4 regions of the Exiguobacterium sp. s28 genome follow, and region 1 is predicted to be linked to each of the others. Evidence: riboswitches for the same ligand, from Rfam matches in the RefSeq annotation. Region 1 holds a riboswitch; each other region holds the start of a gene.
The links. A riboswitch is a leader RNA that binds a small molecule or an ion and turns the genes downstream of it on or off. The one in region 1 is predicted to bind thiamine pyrophosphate.
Positions count from the first base shown of each region.

Region 2: linked by a shared signal. The riboswitch ahead of tenA (thiaminase II) and the one ahead of KNP78_RS07640 (YkoF family thiamine/hydroxymethylpyrimidine-binding protein) in region 1 are both predicted to bind thiamine pyrophosphate.
Region 3: linked by a shared signal. The riboswitch ahead of thiT (energy-coupled thiamine transporter ThiT) and the one ahead of KNP78_RS07640 (YkoF family thiamine/hydroxymethylpyrimidine-binding protein) in region 1 are both predicted to bind thiamine pyrophosphate.
Region 4: linked by a shared signal. The riboswitch ahead of thiW (energy coupling factor transporter S component ThiW) and the one ahead of KNP78_RS07640 (YkoF family thiamine/hydroxymethylpyrimidine-binding protein) in region 1 are both predicted to bind thiamine pyrophosphate.

Region 1 covers NZ_JACSLL010000005.1:111,626-117,230, reverse strand. The annotation lists gene rlmN (dual-specificity RNA methyltransferase RlmN) at 1-1,029, shown strand, start outside; gene KNP78_RS07655 (SMP-30/gluconolactonase/LRE family protein) at 1,202-2,083, shown strand; gene KNP78_RS07650 (hypothetical protein) at 2,096-2,359, shown strand; gene KNP78_RS07645 (GTP-binding protein) at 2,462-3,655, shown strand; TPP riboswitch at 3,718-3,818, shown strand; gene KNP78_RS07640 (YkoF family thiamine/hydroxymethylpyrimidine-binding protein) at 3,898-4,491, shown strand; gene KNP78_RS07635 (ECF transporter S component) at 4,484-5,059, shown strand; gene KNP78_RS07630 (ABC transporter ATP-binding protein) at 5,052-5,605, shown strand, end outside.
Region 2 covers NZ_JACSLL010000003.1:223,352-228,956, forward strand. The annotation lists gene KNP78_RS05555 (diguanylate cyclase domain-containing protein) at 1-247, opposite strand, end outside; gene KNP78_RS05560 (SDR family oxidoreductase) at 381-1,013, opposite strand; gene thiE (thiamine phosphate synthase) at 1,037-1,675, opposite strand; gene thiD (bifunctional hydroxymethylpyrimidine kinase/phosphomethylpyrimidine kinase) at 1,647-2,483, opposite strand; gene thiM (hydroxyethylthiazole kinase) at 2,483-3,271, opposite strand; gene tenA (thiaminase II) at 3,268-3,942, opposite strand; TPP riboswitch at 4,024-4,128, opposite strand; gene pelG (exopolysaccharide Pel transporter PelG) at 4,190-5,605, opposite strand, start outside.
Region 3 covers NZ_JACSLL010000002.1:110,395-115,999, forward strand. The annotation lists gene KNP78_RS02925 (DAK2 domain-containing protein) at 1-813, opposite strand, end outside; gene KNP78_RS02930 (Asp23/Gls24 family envelope stress response protein) at 836-1,198, opposite strand; gene rpmB (50S ribosomal protein L28) at 1,452-1,640, shown strand; gene KNP78_RS02940 (thiamine diphosphokinase) at 1,699-2,286, opposite strand; gene thiT (energy-coupled thiamine transporter ThiT) at 2,286-2,858, opposite strand; TPP riboswitch at 2,935-3,035, opposite strand; gene rpe (ribulose-phosphate 3-epimerase) at 3,055-3,711, opposite strand; gene rsgA (ribosome small subunit-dependent GTPase A) at 3,713-4,597, opposite strand; gene pknB (Stk1 family PASTA domain-containing Ser/Thr kinase) at 4,642-5,605, opposite strand, start outside.
Region 4 covers NZ_JACSLL010000003.1:265,989-271,593, reverse strand. The annotation lists gene KNP78_RS05860 (hypothetical protein) at 74-340, opposite strand; gene thiW (energy coupling factor transporter S component ThiW) at 404-892, opposite strand; TPP riboswitch at 957-1,055, opposite strand; gene KNP78_RS05850 (hypothetical protein) at 1,080-1,400, opposite strand; gene KNP78_RS05845 (aminoglycoside phosphotransferase family protein) at 1,443-2,411, shown strand; gene KNP78_RS05840 (hypothetical protein) at 2,413-3,159, opposite strand; gene KNP78_RS05835 (hypothetical protein) at 3,252-3,944, opposite strand; gene KNP78_RS05830 (AAA family ATPase) at 4,043-4,963, shown strand; gene KNP78_RS05825 (DUF58 domain-containing protein) at 4,966-5,605, shown strand, end outside.

The sequences.
Region 1 (5,605 bases):
CAGCTGACAGAAGCGTGTGTCTCTTGGGGATACAGCGCCTTCCATGCGAGACAAATCTGGGACTCGCTCTACATCGACCGAGTGAAACAAATCGAGGACATCTCGGTACGGGCTGAGGTGCGTGAGGCGATCGCCGCCGAATACGTCATCTCGACGCAAGACCTGTTCGTCAAACAAGAGGCGGGCGACGGGACGGTCAAATTTTTACTTAAACTACACGACGGGCACTATATCGAGACTGTGCTCATGCGACATAAGTACGGCCGTTCGGTCTGTGTGACAACGCAGGTCGGGTGCAATATCGGCTGCAGCTTCTGTGCGAGCGGTCTCTTGAAGAAGACACGTGATTTGACGGCGGGCGAAGTCGTCGAACAAATCATGACCGTTCAACACTACTTGGACGAAGTCGGCGAAGGGGCCCGGGTCAGCCATATCGTCGTCATGGGGATCGGCGAACCGTTCGATAACTTTGACAACTTGGTCGACTTCCTGCGTGTCGTCAAGGACGAGCGCGGTCTCGCGATCGCGCCGCGTAAAATCAACGTCTCGACGAGCGGACTCGCCGACAAGATTTACAAGTTCGCGGACCTCGATTTGCGCATCAACTTGGCGCTGTCGCTCCATGCGCCGAACGACGCGCTGCGGACGCAAATCATGAAAATCAACCGGGCGTTCCCGCTCGACAAGCTCATGCCGGCCATCCGGTATTACGTCGAGAAGACGAACAAACGAATCACGTTCGAATATATTCTCCTGTCGAAAGTGAACGATTTACCGGAGCACGCCGAGGAATTGGCGGCGCTCATCGACGATATTAAGGACAAGTCGTACGTCAACTTGATCCCGTATAACCCGGTCAACGAGCATATCCAATACGAGCGCAGTACCTCGGAGGACATCATGGCGTTCTATGATGTCTTGAAGAAGCGTGGCATCAACACCGGTGTCCGCCTTGAGCACGGGACTGACATCGATGCGGCATGCGGCCAGTTGCGCAGTAAACATATGAACGTCGAAGGTGCGAAATAAGTGGACTCCTTGAATCGAATGATTCAAGGAGTTTTTTTCATAGAGCCGCTCCGGTGAAGGAAAGACGGACATCGCCCCTAACTCTGCGGAACGATTTTGAAAAATCTTGAATAGACCTCGTCCGCTCAGGGAATAGTCAGTTGAAATCAATGTAGAGAGTGGAGGCAATTCAATGGAGACAGTAAACGCTGCGTTATGGATTCGAGTCAGAAATACACTTGGGGAAGGCCCGTGTTGGGATGCTGAACTGAAACGGTTCTATTGGGTCGACATCGAAGGACACACACTTTGGTGGTACGACGAAAAGGAAGACGAGCTGTCATCGTTCGATATGGGACAACAGATCGGGTTTGCGGTCCCGAAAGTGACAGACGGCGTCGTCGTCGGCTTGAAAGACGGCATCTATGAATGGGACGAGGGATCGAAGCGACTCGATAAACTCGTCGAACTCGATGACCCGGAAGGGGATCTTCGCTTCAACGACGGAAAGGCCGACCCGTACGGACGAATCTTTGCCGGGACGCTTCATCTCAACGACGAGGAGAACGAGGCGACGCTCTATCGCTTGAACCGTGACGGCACGACCGAGGTCATGCTCAGTGAACTGACGCTGTCGAACGGTCTGACATGGTCTCCGGACCACTCGACGTTCTACCATATCGATACACCGACCGAGACGGTCCGCAAATACCCGTTCGACTTGAAAACAGGAACACTCGGGGATGGGGAAGTCGTCATCGATTTCAAAGATGAGGAAGGATTCCCGGACGGCATGACATCCGATGAGGACGGCTTTTTATGGATTGCCCACTTCGCGGGCGGACGCGTCTCGCGCTGGAACCCGAAGACGGGTGAAAAAGTGCTCGAGGTGCTCGTGCCGGCCCCGAACGTCACGTCATGCTGTTTCGTCGGTGATGACTTGAAACAACTTGCGATCACGACGGCGCGCGAAGGAATGGATGACGCGGCGCTCGAGGCCCATCCGGACGCAGGTTCGGTCTTTAAAATTGATACAGATGTGAAAGGGATGCCGCTCTATCGGTTTGGTCGATAAGGAGGTACGAAGATGGTAAAACGATTGCTCGTTCGTGCGGGAATCGGTTTGGCGCTCGCGGCGGTCGCCCGGGTCGGGATTCAAAAGCTGTTGGAGGCGAACCGGGAAGACGATCATACGTATTTGAATCCGCGGTGGGATGAGACGCCGAGTGTGGATGCCGACAAGGACGCGGATGAGGTCGGTCTGACCCAGCTCGACTCGATTTATCGAGCCGAATGGCAGGCGAACGCCTATCCACGCTCAGAGGCCGAACGCAAGGCGTTAGAGGAATAGGCAGGAGAACACGTCCGGAAACGGGCGTGTTTTTTTCTTGACAAGACGTCACCGACCCGTCATTATCTAAAAAGTAATCATTACGATTTAGGAGTGGGTAGAATGAGACGAATCCCGGTCACCGTGCTGTCCGGTTATTTAGGAAGCGGTAAGACGACACTATTGAACCACATATTGTACAATCGGACGGGCAAGAAATACGCCGTCATCGTCAACGACATGAGCGAGTTGAATATCGATGAGCGATTGATTGAACAGGGCGGTTTTTCGAGGACGGACGAAAAGTTGGTCGAACTATCGAACGGCTGCATCTGTTGCACGCTCCGTGAGGACCTGCTCGAGGCGGTAACAGAGCTTGCGAACGACCGGGACCTCGACGGAATCATCATCGAGTCGTCCGGGATCTCAGAGCCGATCCCGGTCGCCCAAACGTTTACATATGCCGATGACGCCCTCGGCATCGATTTGACGAGCCGAGTCTATATCGATGCGATGGTGACCGTCGTCGATGCGTTTCGGTTCTTAACAGATTTCAACTCGGGCGAGTCGCTCCATGAACGCAAGCAGGCGATCGAGGCGACGGACGTCCGCGAAGTCGTCGACTTGCTCGTCGACCAAGTCGAATTCGCCGATATCATCGTCTTGAACAAGGCGGATCGCGTGACCGAGACCGAACTCGGCGAGATGACCGGACTGTTGAAGGCGCTCAACCCAACCGCGAAGCTGTTGACGTCTGTCCATGCGAACGTGGAATTGACCGAGCTGTTGGATGTCAATTTGTTCGATTTCGAACAGGCGATGCATGCGGCCGGGTGGATTCAAGAACTTGAGACAGATGTGCACACGCCGGAGACGGAAGAATACGGCATCAGTTCATTCGTCTATCGTCGGCGTCGGCCGTTCCACCCGGAGCGTCTCCATGCCTGGATCGAGGCGTTTCCGGAAGAAATCGTCCGCGCGAAAGGGTTCTTATGGATTGCTTCCCGGAACGACCTCGCCTGTCTGTTTTCACAAGCGGGCTACGCCTCGACGCTCGAACATGCCGGGCGCTGGCTCGCGACGCTTCCGGAAGATGAGCGTCGTCACATGTTCGCGGCCGAACCGGAACTCGCCGCCGACTATGTCGAACCGTACGGTGACCGACAGACGGAGCTCGTCTTGATCGGGCAGCGGATGGATCGAGCCATCATCGAACAAGAGCTCGATCACTGTCTGCTGACAGATGAGGAGATGGCGCTGGATTGGTCGACGCTCCGGGACACACTTCCGGGGAACGAGGTCGTCACGTTCTCATAAGACCGTTTACAAAATGAAAGTGGTCGTCTATACTGATTCTTGCATGAACAACCGCATACATTGGACTACACTAGGGGTGCTTCGGCTGAGATGTGAGCATGGCTCCAATCCCTTATGACTCGATCCGGGTAATACCGGCGTGAGGAAGTGTGGCACTTTTTCTAATGGATTAAAATTGGACGAGTGGCCGCATTCTCATGGATGCGGCTTTTTTGTGTACACATAATAAGGGGGAATAGAACATGAACAAACAATGTGGAACGAGCCCGATCGTCGGGTTCCGCTTTACACTGAGCCCGATGACGACTGATTTCGTGAGCATCATCAAAGGGGCGTTGAAGGAGACGGATTTACAAAACGTCTGGCGACATACCGATGACGTGTCGACGGTCATCCGTGGACGAAGTGAGCATGTATTCGATGTGGCTAAGACCGTGCTGTCACACGCGACGAAGACAGGGGAACATGTGTCGATGAGCGGGACGTTCTCGGTCGGGTGTCCAGGGGATACGGCCGGAGATGAAGTGCTCGTTGTGTCGAGCGAACCGCTTAATGGTCCCGTCGGTCCGCAATATGTCTCTTCACAGTTCGCGCTCTATCCGCTCGGTGATGAGAACTACATGGACATCATCTACGAAGAAATCGCTTTTGCGAAAGAGCGGGGTGTCTTCAATGACTCGATGCATTACGCCTCAGGCATACATGGGGACATCGAGCCGGTGTTCGCTTTCTATGAGGCGACGTTTGATCGCGTCCGACAGAAGACAAGCCACGTCGTCATGACGGTGACGTTCAGCGTGAACAGCCCGTCACACGAGGGACGCATGGATGCTTAAATCGTGGAAGTTAAAAGAAATCGTCTTGTTGTCGATTTTATCGGTCGTGTTCGCGGTGGTCTATTTGGCGTTCGTCCATGCTGGTAACTTGTGGGCCGGTCTGATTGGACCAATCGCCTACGAATGGATTTTTGGGATATGGTTCATCGTCTCGATTATCGCAGCTTATATCATTCGCAAGCCTGGGGCTGCATTCTTGTCCGAAGTGCTTGCGGCGACGATTGAGATGATGATTGGCAACGCCATCGGACCGCGCATCATTTTAGTTGGGATCGTTCAAGGGATCGGCGCCGAAGCGGCGTTCGCTTTGACGGGTTATAAACGCTATGATCTTTGGGTGCTCATGCTCGCCGGATTCAGTGCTGCTGTGACAAGTTTCGCGTATACGTACGTCATGGGAGGGCTCAATGCCCTCAGTCCGACATATGTGGCTACGATGTTCGCTTTACGCGCAACGAGCGGGATGTTGATTGCTGGTCTGGGCGGTAAGATTTTGAGCGACTTGTTGCTTCGGACGGGCGCGCTTGATGGGTATGCCCTCGCGCGACAGGACCGTATGCATGGTTGAGGCAGAACATCTGACATTTCGTTATCCGAACAAGAAATGCGATGTCTTGACGGATATCACACTACGTCTAACAAAAGGGAGAACGGTCATTACAGGGGCAAGTGGGTCGGGAAAATCAACATTGCTCGCTTTGATGAATCGTCTCTATCCGGACAATTGTGATGGCATCGTGACGGGCAGACTGCACTTGTTCGATCGCTCTTATGATACGTATGAAGCTGGCGAAGTGAACCGGCGCGTCGGAACGGTCTTTCAGGACCCGGACAGTCAGTTCGTCATGCAGACGGTCGAAGAAGAATTGATTTTCACGCTCGAAAACTTTGCCGTCGCGAGAGACGAGATGATGGCCCGTGTCACCACAATGTTAGAGGCGTTGCATTTGACCGATTATCGTCACCGTACCATTCATGACCTATCGGGGGGTGAGAAGCAGCAAATTGCCGTCGCTTGTGCCTTGATTGGCTGTCCCGAGTGGCTCCTCCTCGATGAGCCGCTCGCTCACCTCGATCCTGAGACCGCCCATCATTTCGTTCGTTGGCTCGACGG
Region 2 (5,605 bases), on a different contig from region 1:
CCGAACAGACGAAAATCAAAATTCCGGCGTTACCGAACCAATACGTCACGAAGGCCGGACTCGCTTCGATCGGGGACAAATGACGCCCGAACTCGGCCAAGAACAGCATCGCATAACCGAACACGAACAGACTGAGCAACCGATGCTCGACTTGGCGCGGGTTGCGGAGCAATACGTCAAGAGCGAGGTGACTCAATAGAAAAGCCGGAAGCAAGTAAACGGCCATATAGAGAAATAATGCGGTCATGGATAGACCCCTTTCTTCTAACAAATCCATCTCTTACTTTCTCTATCGGTCGAAGCGATTCCTTTGTCGAGTTCACGGACACATCCATACAAAAAGCGAGCGGAACCAAGTCCGCTCGCTGTCGTCATCTCGTTTATAATGTGTCCTCAATCGCCGTGTCACCTTTGACGAGGTCAATCGCTTGATTGTGGGCTGCGTCATGACCAATGAGATGTGCCAAGAAGGCCGCCACGTCTGCACGCGGAATCTCACCCGTCGATACGTCGCCCGTCTTCACTTTGCCGGTACCGGCGTCATCTGTGAGAGCGCCCGGACGGACGATCGTATACGTAAGCCCACTCTCCTCGAGCAGACGATCCGCATGGTGCTTCGCCACATAATATGGTTTCATCTCTTCCGGCCATGCCGAACGATCTTCTGCTTTCAATGCGCTCACCATGACGAACTGTTTCACATTCCCGTTCTTGGCAGCCTCAATGCTTTTCGCCGCGCCGTCAAGGTCGATCAGGAGCGTCTTGTCGGCTCCGGTGCTACCACCTGAACCGGCTGCGAAGACGACCACGTCCATGCCAGACATTGCTTGTTCAAGTGACGAGACGTCACCTTCGAGGTCGCCTAGGACGGCCTGATAGCCTTTTGATGTGAAGTCATCGAGTTGCTCTTGTTTTCGAACCATCGCCGTGACTTGGTGTTTCCCTTCCTCGTGCAATCGTTCCACGAGCTGTTTTCCAATCTGTCCATTCGCGCCTATTACAAATACGTTCATCTGTCTTCCTCCTCGATTTGAATTCAGAGACAAGCGAAACGCCGTGTGGCTATGGCCACATCCGGTGCAGAAGCGATGGCTGAGATGACGGCGACGCCGTCCGCCCCATCTTGCCGAATCATCGGGACATGTTCCGGTAAAATGCCGCCAATCCCCACGATTGGCAGCTCTCGGTACATGGCTCGGACTTGGCGGATGAGTGTCGTCCCGTTCACTGCCCCGGCATCTTCTTTCGAAGTCGTCGGGTAAATTGGGCCAATACCTACATAATCCGCATGCTCGATGGCTGCTGCCACTTCTTCGAGCGTGTGGACCGAGACACCGAGCCACTTATCTGGACCAATCCGCTCCCGAACGATTGCGGCCTCGGCATCGTCCTGTCCGATATGCACGCCGTCCGCATCAATGCGCTCTGCTAGTTCGACGTCATCATTGATGATGAACGGAACATCGTATGAGCGGCAGAGTGTTTGCAACGCTCTCGCCATCGCTTCTTTTTTATCCCCATACAGTGCCTCTTTACCTTTTTCACGAAATTGAAAACATGTCACGCCACATTGAAGTGCCGTTTCCACCGTCTGGAGCATGTCTTCCGCGTTCGCGGTTCCGCAAATAAAGTAGAGCCGCAACTGTTCAGCGAGTGCCCGCCTTGATGGATTCAATCGTCACACCCTCCTCTCCATACGCCACATATGCCCAATGGTTCGTCGGTCCGTGTCCGGCGCCGATCTCGAGGCCATGGGTGATGGCGCTTTGAATGAACCGCTTCGCCGTCACCGCCGCCTCCATGATAGAACGACCTTTGGCAAGTTCCGCTGTAAGCGCCGCCGAAAATGTACAACCGGTACCGTGCGTATCGCTCGTCTGGATGCGCGGGGCCGAGAGAAGGAACACTTCCGACTCCATCATGATCAAGTCTTCGGCAGTTTCACCTTCGAGATGGCCGCCTTTTAAAATAACCGCGCGCACGCCGTACGCTAACATCCGCCGAGCCGCCTCGAGACGATCATTAAACGATCGAATCGTCAACCCGGTCAGCACTTCCGCTTCCGGCACGTTCGGCGTGACGACTGTCGCGAGTGGCAACAAGGAGGTCTTGAGCGCATCGACCGCCGTGTCCTGTAAAAGCGGGGCCCCTCCTTTCGCAATCATGACCGGGTCGACGACGAGTCGGTTGAAGACATGACGTTTCACCCCGGTAGCGACTGCCTCGATGCGCGCCGCATCAAATAACATCCCGGTCTTACATGCTGCGATCGAAAAGTCCGAACCGATTGCATCGAGTTGTTGCGTGATGAGTTCCGGCGACACCGCTTCGACCCCATGCACCCCGCGCGTATTTTGAGCGGTGACGGCCGTCAGAACGCTCGTCCCGAACACCTCTAGCTCTTGAAACGTCTTCAAATCGGCTTGGATTCCTGCTCCCCCGCCAGAGTCCGAACCGGCAATCGTCAATACTTGCGGCCGCATCATGATACCACCTCAATGCGGTCGCTCGGCAACTCGACGGCTGTCATCTTGCCGAGTTCATTCAAGAAATGAACAGGGAAGTCGCCCGGTCCATCCGCCAAAGCGGTAGCCAGTTCGCCGCACCGGGCATATCCGGCGAGCGCTGTCGCCGTGGCCGTCAACGCGTCGGATTCGACCGCGAGAAATGCACCGACGACCGCACTGAGTAAGCAGCCGGTCCCTGTCGTCCGGGTCATTGCTGCGGTGCCGCCTTTGATTTCAATCGTCACATCCCCGTCGCTGACGACATCCGTCTCGCCGGTCACGGCAACGACACAGGTGTAGCGTCGTGCCGCCGCGCGTGCGATGTGATTCAAATCAACCCGCGTTTCCCCGGCGTCCACGCCGCGCGTCGTCGCGTCGAGACCAATCAATGTCGCAATTTCTCCGGCATTCCCACGGATAACCGTCACGCGGACTTTTTGTAGAATCGATTCGGAGACATCGCGCCGGAACGAGGTCGCCCCGACCCCGACCGGATCAAAGACGACCGGCCGACCTGCTTGATTCGCCGCCTGCCCGGCTCGAATCATCGTACGTTCCGTCGTCGCATCGAGTGTGCCAATATTGAGTACGAGCGCATCGCTTAAAGACGCCATCTCGGCCACTTCTTCGACGGCTGACGCCATCACCGGCGCAGCCCCGATGGCGAGCAACCCGTTCGCTGAAAAGTTGGCGACGACGATATTCGTAATGTTATGGATGAGTGGCCGTTCAGCTCTAACTTTGTCCCATAAGTCGCGCTTCATCGTGTCACCCCCGCCGGTAAATCCCACGACTCGAGCGTCCACGCCATTTCCCAAAACGCATGCTCATAATAACAACTCTTCAAGAACAGCTGTTGATACCGGAACCTTTCTTCCGCTGTCGCTTGTCCGGCGAGTACATCGAGTCGTTCGATCTGTTCTTCGACGAGATCGCGGAACCATTCCGAACCATACGTCGCAATCCACGTCGCATAAATCGGATGATCGGGTGTCGCATCTTTCAATCGTTCCCCAATCTCATAATAGACCCAGTAGCACGGCAAAATCGACGCGAGCACGTCGCCGAGCGTCGGACCGGCCTGTTGCATATGGAGCGCATAGGCGTAAGCCGTTGGAGCAGGCTCAAACGTTGCCCACTGTGCCTCCGTCACGTCGAGCAAGGTGAAAAACTCACGGTGCAACGCATGCTCTGCTTCGATGGTATGGAGCGCGTGCGTCAAAAAGCGGCTCGCTACTTCCATGTTCGGGGCGAGTGTCGCCCCTTTCGCCTGCACTTTGGAGAACTGGTTCAAATAGTATGAATCTTGCATGACGTAATGCCTAAATTTCGCCTCGTCGAGTTCACCCGTTCCGAGCTCGCGGACGAACGGATGGTCAAAGCTGGCTTGAAACAAGGCATCTGCCTCTTGTCGAAGATGTGCGGTGAATGTCATTCATGTCTCCTCCTTTGTTATAAAAAAGACGCCGCCTCCCATAACGGAAGCGGCGTCGGATTTACACAAAGTATACGAGAACAATCGGTTCGCCCACTTCCCTACGCTAGCGTGAACTAGATCAGGTTCAAAGGGTCTGGACCTCGTCCATCTCAGCCGCGTCACGCGACTCCCCTAGTGGTAAACATTATGAAATTCGGTCGTCTACGACCACATCATATCAGTCTTTATCTTTGTTGAAAACCCTTTATCGCGAGAAGTGACGGTTCAACAACGTCCCCATTTGGGAGAACCGTTCGGTACCAAGCTTGCGTCGATTCGAGGCCGCGAACACGTAATAATCGACTTTGCCCATGTAATAGATCAAACGCAGGCCGGCCAAGAAGAACGTGATTGTCGTGCTGACGGCAAAGCCGACGCCGTACCAATCGATGCCGCGCGGCAAGAGCAAGAGCGTGAACAACGCATTCAACGTGAAGAACGAGATGTTGACGAACAATGCCCCGCGTCGATCCTCGAAATAGAGCAACAACAACGTCAAGATGAGGATCATCGCGTTCGCGAACGCCGCGAGCGTCGTCATCCGAAAGATTTGACCGATCTCGTCCGGGACGCCGATCCAACTGACGAACACGCCTGCCATGAGGATGGCGAACAACGTCACGACGCCTTGGCTGCGCGCGAGTCGAATCAACTCATTTTTCAGCACCGACGTCATCGTCTGTTTCGCCTTCTCGATTTGATGGAGCGCCCCGCCGTAGTTGATCAATCCATAAAACGTGCGATAGCGCTCATAAAACCGGGTCTCGACGGCGACGATGAACAAGAGCTGCGTCGGGATGATCGTCAAGTAGGACCAAAAGATGGCCGTGTCATAGTACGGATTAAACAAGAAGGAGTCCGCGATGATGACGCGTCCTTCTCCGAACCAGATGATAAAGTTCGTGACCCAAATCCCGAGCACGTACAACACCCCGATGGCGAACAAGTCTGGATAGCGGTCGAAGTATTTGAAGTACGAAAACTCTTTCACGGCATAGCGGAGTGGGAACGTCCGGAGCATCGCGAAGAACAAGCCGAACAACGTCACAATCATCCCGGCCGTGAAGCCGAGCAATAGCTCGAGACTCGACGGATTGGCCATGAGGCGACTAACCGCATAGACACTCCCGACCGAGATGAGTCCGCCGAGCAAGAAGCTATAGGCCACCGCTTGATAATACTTGGCGGCACTCAAGAACAAGAACATGACCCAGATGACATTGATCGTCATGAATAAAACGAACAACGTCAGTTTGTACAGAAAATCGAGCGGCGACAATAGCCAAAAGATACTGTACAGAATCGTCGCGGCGAGGATCGTCACTTTGAGCATCCCGGTGAAGACCGGGAAAATTTCATGCGCTTTCTTCTCGTAAAACAAGTCCGCCACATATCGGGTGACGACGAGCTGTTGGAAGCTGAACAAGATTTGCGAGAAGATGAACGCGTACGAGACCGAGATCATGAAAAGCGTCCGTTCGGCGAGCGATAACGTCGGCATTTGGAACGCCAACCATTGAATCGTCCCGACGACCAAGATGACGATCAACCACGGTCCGGATGTGACGAGGCCCGAGAACGTGTACGCCTTCAACCTGGACGAATAGTAGTCTTCTTGGAA
Region 3 (5,605 bases), on a different contig from region 1:
TTCAGACAGTTCGTTGCGGAACGCGTCCTCGTTGAACGGGGCATCCTTCAACTTCGCATCTTGGAAACGAACCATGATTTCCGTGCAATAACCGAACTCGATGTCTTCGGTCGACATGAATCCTTGCGCGGCGTGGGCATGATGTTCGGCTTCGATGAGCGCATCCATGACCGGTGCATGTGGCTTCTCGAGCTCTTTTCCTTCGAGGCTCGCAAGGAACCCTTCATAAATAACGAGCAAGCCTTGGCCGCCCGAATCGACGACGCCGACTTCTTTCAAGACCGGCAATAAGTCCGGCGTCCGCTCGAGTGAAGCTTTCGCTTCCACGATCACACGTTCCATGAACTCGTTGAAGTCGCTCGTCGACTCTGAAGCACGGAGCGCTTCGTCGGCCGCTTCACGAGCAACCGTCAAAATCGTTCCTTCAACCGGTTTCATAACCGCCTTGTATGCCGTGTCGACACCACGTTTCAATGCCTCAGCGAAATCGACTGTCGACACTTCGGTCTTTCCTTCGATCGCTTTACCGAAGCCACGGAACAATTGGCTTAAAATAACACCGGAGTTCCCGCGTGCCCCCATCAAGAGACCACGTGCAAACTTCGATGAGACGTCAGCGATATTTGCCGTGTTGAGTGCGGCCACTTCCTTCGCACCCGATGTCATCGTCAAATTCATGTTCGTCCCCGTGTCGCCATCCGGCACCGGGAAGACGTTAAGCGAATCTACATAATCCGCATTCTGGCTCAAGTTGGCTGCACCGTTCGCGACCATGTTCGCGAACACCAATCCATCTAAACGTTTTAAACCCACACCAAATCCTCCTTCGTTCTCGTCAGTCATTCGTCAGACGAACGCCTTGTACGAATATGTTTACCGACGAAACGTTTAATCCTAAAGTTTCACCGAGCGTGTATTTTACACGGCTTTGCACGTTATATGCGACTTCCGACACTTTCGTCCCGTAGCTCACAATGATGTGCATGTCGATATGTACGTCTTCTCCATCTTGACGTACGACCACGCCTCGGGCGTAGTTTTCACGCTTCAATAGTTCTGCAATCCCGTCTTTCAATTGAGCTTGAGACGCCATTCCCACAACGCCGAAACATTCCATCGCCGCACCGCCTGCGAGTGTTGCGACCACGTCGTTCGTGATGTCAATATTGCCATATGTTGTCTTCATTTCAATTGCCATATGGAGTAGCCTCCTTCATTCGGAATGATTCCTTCACTACATTCTACAATAAGTACCTAGTTATTAAAAGAACCTGCTCCATAAACTCGGTCAATTGTAGCCGTAACCCTCATTCATTATTAAAATCCTTTCCAGTAATGTCAAGTTTTTTTCTTGTCATCCTATGATTTTCTAGTTGCATCGTGAAAAAACCCGTGCTAATATAAACGAGTGTCTATTAGGACGAACCCACATAAAAAAGGAGGGGAAACGCATGGCACGTAAATGCTACGTAACAGGTAAATCACCTAAATCAGGTAACAACCGTTCGCACGCACTCAACAAGACAAAACGCACTTGGGGTGTAAACGTACAAAAAGTTCGTATTCTCGTTGACGGTAAACCTAAACGAGTTTGGGTTTCAGCTCGCGCTCTTAAATCAGGTCTCGTTGAACGCGTATAATTTTTATACACGAACGAAATAAATCCCAGCGGCATTCGCCGATGGGATTTTTTTGTGTTCATTTTTTGATATACAGCACGAGCACCTTTCCTTCGTGCACGATCAAGTCCGCCGCCTCACCGGCCCACTCGTTCGAGATCGTGAGCGCCTCATGGCTGACGACATCGTGACGATCGAGCGGATATTTGACGCCGCGGATTGACACGTTCGCCCGCTTCCACGGGAGGAGCGACAAATAATGATCGGCTTGACGTGGGAGCTCGTGACGCCCAGCTCCAACAAGACGAACGGTTTGCCCGGCCGTGAACAAACGCATCTCTGGATATGCCTCGAGCAGCCCAATATTGCCGAGCGTCATGTCGAGGCGTCCACCGAGAGCGCCGTACACAAGCATCTCCGTCGCCCCGTGTCCACGGGCCGCCTCGAGCGCAATCTCGAGGTCGGTCACGTCTTTTTCAGATGGGTAACGGACGGCGTCAATCGGCACTTCGCCCGTGAAGGAATCGAAATCGCCGACGACGAGATCCGGGTTCAGCCCTTGGTTCAACAGTGTCTCGTACCCCCCGTCGACGCCGATGATGTAATCGACGTCACGCGGGAGTCCCGAGATTGGTTCCGGGCTGGCCGCCACAATCAACACCCGCATTAGCGGAGACCCCGGGTCGCGAGCGTGGCGAAACGTGGTGCCGAGACGAACAAGAGAACGAGGACGACGGCCGACACGAGGAAGGACGGCAACATATACGTCATGTTATAAGCGAACGAATAGGCGACGACCGGCCCTTCCGCGTACTCGGCGAAGAACACGATCCCTGATAAGACGTGGGCGCCGTAGCGAAGCAGTGAACCGAGGAGCGCCCCGAGCACCAAGTAGACGACGAGCGTCTTTTTCGCCTCGTCCTTGGCGGCCCGTTTCACTTGACCAGCGAACAGTCCGGCCATCCCGACGACACCGTAAGCGAACGTGTAGTCGAGCAGGAACTGGACCGGTGTGAAGATGTAAGCCCCGAACAGCAGTTGCAGCGTTCCGACGAGCGCTCCTGTCGCCAGTCCGCCTTTTAATCCATGGCGGTACGCCATCACAAAGATCGGCAACATCGCCAGGCTGATCGATCCGCCCTGCGGCATCCGGAACGGGATGAGCAAATCAAAGATCAAGCCGAGTGCGGCGAACAATGAGATTTCAATGAGCGCCTGTAGTTTTAAACGTTGTTTCATCTTATTCCCTCCTTATTATATGAGCGAACGACAAAAAGCAGCATGACGTAAACGCCATGCTGCTATCGAGTAGCAACGTGCATTTTCGCCACATCCCTACGTCCGTGTGAACGGAACAGGTTCAAAGGGTTAGCAAATGCCTCTCAGCCACAGAATGTGACACCCCTTGCGACAATATTTGTTGTTCTATCGACGATTATACACGAGATGCGTGACGAATGCTATCGATTGCGTCTTTATAGCTCGGCTCGTTATAGATGGCTGAACCAGCCACGAGCACATCAGCTCCAGCGTCGATGCATAATTTCGCCGTCTCTGCGTTGACACCGCCGTCAATCTCGATTTCAAAGTCGAGACGACGCGCTTGGCGCATCTCGCTCAGCGCCGCGATTTTCGGGACGACCGATTCGATGAATGCCTGGCCCCCAAAGCCAGGGTTCACCGTCATGAGGAGCACCATGTCGACGTCACCGAGCACGTGTTCAATCGATGACAGCGGCGTATGCGGATTCAAGACGACACCACACTTGGCGCCGGCCGCTTTGATTTGTTGCAACACGCGATGCAAATGATTCGTCGCTTCAACGTGAACCGTGACGATATCCGCCCCGGCCTTGATGAAATCTTCGACGAACCGTTCGGGCTGGTCGATCATCAAATGGACGTCTAACACCATGTCCGACTTCTTCCGTAAGCTCGCTAACACCGGTAGGCCGATTGAGATGTTCGGGACGAATTGACCGTCCATGACGTCAAAATGGATGTAATCCGCTCCGGCCTCTTGGACCGCCTTCACTTCTGCCTCTAAATTGGCGAAGTCCGCCGCTAAAATCGATGGTGCAATTTTAATCATGTCAGTACCTCCGTTGTCTATCGTTTAACTCTGCCATAAACGTAACATAATTCTCATAGCGGGTGGAAGCGATTTCTCCCGCCTCGACGGCCGCTTTGACGGCACAACCTGGTTCGTTCAAATGGGCACAACCGCGGAATTTACAGTCATCATGCCGCTCGACGAACTCAGGGAAACACCAGCGCATCTCTTCGACTTCGAGTTCTTCTGGGAACTCGAGGCTCGAGAAACCAGGCGTATCGGCCACGAGCCCGTCAGCGAGCGTGATCAGCGTGACGTGACGCGTCGTGTGCTTACCGCGCCCAAGTGATTTCGAGATCTTCCCGGTTGCAAGTTCTAGTTCCGGTGCGACCGCGTTCAAGAGCGAACTCTTACCGACCCCGGTCTGTCCGGCGAACACACTCGTCTTCTCCTTAAACGACCCGCGGATTTTTTCGATCCCCGACCCGTCCTCGGTCGATGTCTCGATGACCTCATAGCCGATGGAACGATATAAAGCCGCTGCTTCGTGAATCTTCTCCCGTTCCGCCTCCGTCAACAAATCCATTTTCGTCAAAACGATAATCGGATGGACTTGCTTCGACTCGATCAAGACGAGGAAACGGTCGAGCAGATGGAACGAGAACGCCGGCTCTTTTACCGAGAATAACAAGAACGCTTGATCGATGTTGGCAATCGGCGGGCGGACGAGATGGTTCGACCGCTCGTCAACAGCCAATATATAACCGGTACCATCCCCTTGGTCTTGGATGTCGACATCGTCACCGACGACCGGCGAGATGTTCCGGTTGCGGAAATTGCCGCGGGCGCGACAACGGATCTCTTGTTTTTCTTCCGTCATGACGTCATAAAATCCGCCTTGTAATCGAATAATCGTACCTTTCATTCCATTCCCTCCTTAGAAAAAGAGGCGACGCGCACGCCACCTCTTCATTGTGAATCTTTTGCTTGTGCGTAAGTCACCGTATCCGTGCGAACGACTTCGCCGTCGACTTCAATCGTCGCGGTTCCGACTTCGTCCGGTGCGATGACGAGCGTATACGAGTAAGTCGTTGTCTCCGTTATCTTATCACGCAACACCTCGACTTCGCCACGGGCGTCGACCGTCCGAATGACGACTTCGAGTGCCTCGGCTTCTTCGCCTTCAGCGGGCGGCTCGATTTCGACGTTGACTTCCCGTTCAATCGAGACGTCCGTCGGTTCTACCCCTTGTGACACGATGACGGTCAGTTCCGTCCCCGGGTCGACTGCCGTACCGGCCGTCGGGAGTTGACGGATGATTTGATTCGCAGGAACGCTCGTTGAATACTCATCACGTTTGACGATTTTCAAGCTATTCTGTTCGGCATACGTTGTCGCTTCCTCGAACGTATAGCCCGCCAAGTTGGCGAGTTCGATTTTATTGCTGCCGGTCGAGACGACGAGCGTCACCGTCTCTTCAGATGGGACGACCTCGTTGCCTGGGGCGATCGATTGGGAGATGACATCCCCGCTATCGACCGTCTCGGATGCCTCCGACTGAATCTCGATGTCCGTGAACTCAAGATCTTTGAGCGTCCGCTCGGCCGACGACTGGGACAGTCCTTCAACATCCGGCATCTCGACCGTCTCTTTTCCGGCCGAGACGACAATCGTCACGGTCGTCCCACGTTTCGGCTTCCGTCCGGCTTGCGGTGTCTGCGAGATGACGTCGCCAGCGGCGATGTTGTCACTTGCCCGTTCAGTTGCCTCGACGACAAAACCGGCCGTTTCGAGCTCGGTCGTCGCCTCGTCGCTCGTCATGCCGACGACGTCCGGCACGACGGCACGGGACATCTCGTCAGCGATGACGTAAGCCCCAATCCCGCCACCGATCAACAGGAGCGCAAGCAAGAGCCAAAGCCACCACTTCTTC
Region 4 (5,605 bases), on a different contig from region 1:
ACATTTGTATTGCAAAATACACTTCTTCACTAGAGTTGTAAAACCATCGCATCACGTCAAACAGGGACAGCCGTCATAAGTCGGCCGTCCCTGTTTTCGTCGTCGTTGAGCCTTGAACAGCGTCGCCCGCTTTGAAAAAGAGGACGATGGCAGCCACTCCGAAAATCGAGATGAACACATTTTGGAGCAGCACATCGACGAACATCGGCTCGCTGGAGAACGTGCCCGTCGCAATCTGAGCATTCCAGCGGGTGAACGTGGCGATGCGTTCAAGCGTGTACAAGAGACCGGATATGAACAGGCAAGCGGTGGCAGCCAGTAATAGCGTCAATCGATTCAAGACATGACCTTCTAATATCTGATATCCTGATTTTACCATTTACTATCGGTGGGAGGGAAGTATTTATCGCTTCGCCGTGAGTGGTCGCAATTGCTTGACCCGAGCCAAAACAATCCAGCCGAGCACGGCCCCAGTCACACTCGAGGCAAGGAAGGCTGGGAAGAAGAACAGCGCCCCGAACTCGCTCCCCATCAACACCTTGGCGTACGGGACGGCGACGAGCGAAGCGATGAGGCCGGTCCCGATGACTTCACCAAATGCGGCGAAGGCGACGCGGTTCGTCTTCATATAGAAGACCCCGGCCAAAAGCGCCCCAATCATACCTCCGGGAAAGGCCAAGAGCGACCCGGTACCGGTCATGACACGGACGATTCCGGTCACGAACGCAACGAGAACGGCCCCGATCGGCCCGACGGTGACGGCGGCGATGACGTTCACCATATGTTGAATCGGATAGGCACGGGCGACACCGGTCGGAATCGAGATGAACAGGGAACCGATGACGGCGATGGCGATGAGCATCGCCATCCAAGTGAGTTGTTGAATACGCATAGATAGTCTCCTTTCAAAATGAAAACGCCACTTCTCCAAGTGGAAAAGTGGCGTGGAAAGACAGACGAATCCCACACCACTTCCCTACGCTGGTATGAGCCAGATCAGGTTCGAAGGGTCCGGCGCATGCCGTCTCAGCCCGAAGGCTCCCCTAGTGGTCGTTTATTAACATGAGTATAGTATACCGTCATTTGACGCGGTCGAGCTTTCGTGGTCGGAACGTGACATAGGTGATGCCGACGAACAGGCCATACAACAAAAGGGAGAAGACGAGATTGATCAGCCACGGGAGTGTCCCCATGAACACGGCGACGGACGCGTTTTGAAACCAGACGAGCGAGAGCGACAGCCCGACAAAGCTGAGAACGAGCGTTGTCCAAAAGCCGACAGCTCGGCGCTTGAACAGACGCCAAACGAGCAGCCCGATGATGAGACTGACGACGGCCGTCGCCCCTAAGTACATATACAAGATGGCATCGACCGGGTATGAGTAATATACAACGTCCATATCGTTTCCTCCTAGGAGATGATGAAAGAAAGGGTGAAAAAGATGAGACAGGCAATTCCATGGCGTGACCGATCGTTTCGTGAACGGTTCGAACGATGGATTGAGGCAAACGTGCCGAATGCGAGGTGGCACGTGATCAAAGATACCGATTTGACGTACTTGCTTGTTGGCGCGCTCAATGAGGAACGTTACTACGCCAAAGCGGTGACCGACATCAGCCGCGGCGAAGCCAATCTGTCGGCGTTTCTTGCCGAGCGGCATCCTAATTTCGTGCCTGACGTCATCACCATCGATTCAGCCCGGAACTGGTTGCTCATGCGAGGCATCGGCGGAGAGGCGCTACGTGAACGGCCGGACGTGAGTCGATACGAAGCGGCGTTGCGTCAATACGCACAGCTGCAACGACAGGAGATCGACCAGATCGAGACCTGCTTGTCTTACGGCATCCCGGACCGCCGACCGGCCAAGTTGAAGGACGAAATCCGCACGTATTTACCTGAGCTCTGCGCCGGGCTCGAGCGATACAAAGCCGAGGCCATGCTCGCGCTTCAAGATGAATTGATCGCCATGTGCGATGAGCTGGCGACCGGGATGCCGATGAGTCTCGAGCACGGTGATTTGCACGGCGGCAACATCTTCTGGCGGGAACGGACGAATGATTTGTGTATCCTCGACTGGGGCGACGCGACCGTCACGCATCCATTTTTCAGCGTGCGCGTGTTTTGGAACGCGCTGTACGACTTATTGCCGGAAGAAGACGAGGTCGCCTGGTATGAACAGATTCAAACGATGCGTACGGTTTATTTGGAAGCATGGAGCGGCGTCGCACCCAAGGACGTACTTTGGCGTCATCTATTGATCGCCGAGGAGCTCGGTTGCGTCTATCGTGCCCTGTCGTGGCATGTATATGTGACGAGATACCGGTACGATGTAGCTGAGTCGAGCGATAAGCCGGCGCAATGGCTCGATTTGCTACTCGAGTACCGGGACTTGAAACGACGCTTCCCATAAGTCATTCATACTTCTCAAGTAAGTTTTCATAATCCGTCTCGCTCCAAAACAGCGGAGCAATCGACTCCGGCCCTTTGAAGATCTCACCGTCTCGGTCGTAGACGATGGCGTAGCCGCCTTCGACTTCAAAGACGATCAAGTCGGCCTTCACTTCCTTGACCCCGTTTCCCGCGATGATGACGTTCTCGAGCGGATCGCGCGCCAGTTGTACGCCCCATTCGTCGAGCTCGACGATGAGCGCGGATGTGTAGGCATGGCGATTATAGAGCGTCTGGAATTCATCTTCGGTCAAAACGACGTCCGTCGGTGGGGCACTCGTCCCATATTTTCGTTTCTCGATTTCTTCGACGAATTGAAGGAACGATGCTTCTTGCCAAAACAGCGGCGCGACCGACTCGGGACCGTTGGCGATGTCTCCGTTCTCGCTCTCATAGACGGTGGCGTACGTGCCGTCATCGAGTTTGAATGGATGAATATCGGCGTATGTATGCTGGATGCCGTCGCCGGCGATGACGACGTGCTCGAACGTCTCGCGGAACGGGGTGAGTCCATCGTTCTCGAGTGCCTTCAAGAGCGGCGGGACTTTTTCATATTGGTCGAAGACGTCTTTAAAATCTTCTCGCGTCCAAGCGGTGATGTCTTCGGACGACGGTTCATTTGTATCGGCCGGGACAATGGGTTGCTCAACGGAATCGGTGCACCCGGTCAGCAAAAACACACTGAATCCGAGTAGGCCTAGGCGTTTCATCAATCAAACCTCCTAAGAAAGTTACATTTTTTTCCTGTTATCAATGAGCGTAGCATGTTTGCCAGTCATTGAGAACCCGGGTACTTTCTCGCTCAGGGTTGCCGCTTCAAGTAACGGTCGAGTGCCTCGTGAAATCGTTGTTGCTGCTCGAACGGGATGTCATGATCGGATGCGGGACCATAGCGAATCAGATGATAGAGCGAGGCGTCGATATCTGTCAGCTCGATGCGTTCGAACCAGTCGACGACCGTCTCATTCGTCCGAAGTTTTAACTCAGGGGCGAGCGACGCGTTGAACGTGATGAGCCAATCCCTCAGTTCGATGTTCGTGAGCATCGGGAACGTTTGTGCAGCGATCGTTGCGTCCGCTTCGTGTGATGGTTGAGTAGAAGTGTCATCCGTAAAAAGGAACGTGAGTCCTTCCAGCCGTCGACGACGCAACCATTTCCGGACACTGTAAACAATCAATCCGGCAGCAGCGAGGATGGCGAACAGTGTTCCGAGTCCTCCGGGTGCATCGCCTCCACCCAAACCGAATGGAAACTCAAACATTTTTTTCTTTTCACGTAAGGCTCCACCTTTTTCGCTTTCACCAACTGTCGTTAAATCGATTCCATCCTCGTCCGGTTCCCCTTCTTCTTGTTCACGCTCTTCTATTAGAGGATCGTCAACTGGATGCTCGAGCGTTTGAAACCAACTGAACGTCTCCTTACTGACAAAGACGAACGTCACAACGAGACAAGCTGTCACAACAAGGAACCCTATAAATCGAGAGGACCACTTCATCTTTTCCCTCCTTATCGGAATGTTCAGACTATTTATTGTCTATATTACCATAAACAGGTAAACTTCGAATAAGACATCTACCAACGGAGGAGAACGAAATGGGAATCGAAGCGGTCATCAAACAATTGAATGAAGTGTATTTAGGGAAAGAAGAAGTCGTTCGTCTCTGCTGCACGGCACTTCTCGCCGAAGGACATATCTTGCTTGAGGACGTTCCGGGCACGGGGAAGACGTTGCTCGCCAAAGCGATCTCCGGCAGTTTTGATGGGTCATTCTCGCGCATCCAATTTACGGCCGATTTGCTCCCGTCCGACGTCATCGGGACCGACTACTTCAATATGCAGACGCAAGGCTTTGACCATCGCCAAGGTCCGATTTTCGCAAACATCGTCCTGATTGATGAAATCAATCGAGCCGTCCCACGCACCCAGTCGGCGCTGCTCGAAGCGATGGAGGAACGACAAGTGTCAATCGGCGGGAAGACGTATCCGATGCCGAAACCGTTCTTTGTCATCGCGACGCAGAACCCGATTGAATCGGCCGGGACGTTCCCGCTCCCAGACGCGCAACTCGACCGGTTCCTCATCTCGATTCCGGTCGGCTATCCGGAAGCCGCCGAAGAGCGAGAACTGTTGTTGCAAGTGTTGACCGAGACCCGCAAACAAATCGAGGCCGTGACGTCACTCGCCTCGCTGCAAGAAGCGCAGGCTGAGACGAGACAAGTCGCGATTCAAGACGATGTCCTCGATTACATGCTCGGTCTCGTCCATGCGACCCGGGGCCATGCGTCCGTCGAGGTCGGGGTCAGTCCACGCGGCGCGATCGCATTGCTCCGTGCTTGTCAAAGCTATGCCTATTTGGCCGGCCGGCTGTATGTCATCCCAGAAGACGTCAAAGCCGTGGCGCCGTATGTGCTCGCCCATCGCATCACGTTAACACTTGAAGGCGGCATCAAGTCGACGAAAGCGAACGTCGTCGCGCACATTTTAGACACCGTCCCCGTACCGGTCGAGGGCTGACGATGACACTCTCCACACACGCATGGTTACAGCGACGGCTCCTGCCCGTATATATCGTGAGCGGAGTCATGCTCGTGTTTTTCCCGTACGTCTACGGATTCGGCTATCTATGTTTCATTGTCGCGAGTGCGATTTGGATGCTCGAGCGGACGCGGCAACAACTCGAGCGGCACATCGATCTCCAGTTCACGCAATACGAAGAACTGCTGTTTGTCGGGGACGAGAGTCGGCTCGTATTGGTTGTCGATGGGGTGGGCGAGTTGGACCGGATCGGCCTGCCACTTCGCATTCGTTTGAAGGCGAGCTCGGGAATCAGCTTTCCGGCGCATGACCGGATCCCGAGCGTGCTCGACTATGAGGTCGATGTCGGTCAGGCCCGACATGAATTGATTGTGCGCGCCGGGTATCGCGGTCCAGCTACGTTTGAGGAATGCGTCATCGCCGTCACGCTCCCGTTTCGACTAGGGACGTATTTGTATGAGCGGCCGGTTGATACGCAATGGACCGTCCTCCCGTCACTCCTCTTGCACCCACCGGTCGGGACGAAGCGGCTAGCGCTCGGGGAACGACCACTCTTGGCGTCACCGCTTCGAAATCCGTTGCAGCTGATTGGATCGAAACCGTATGAAGGGGAACCGGTCA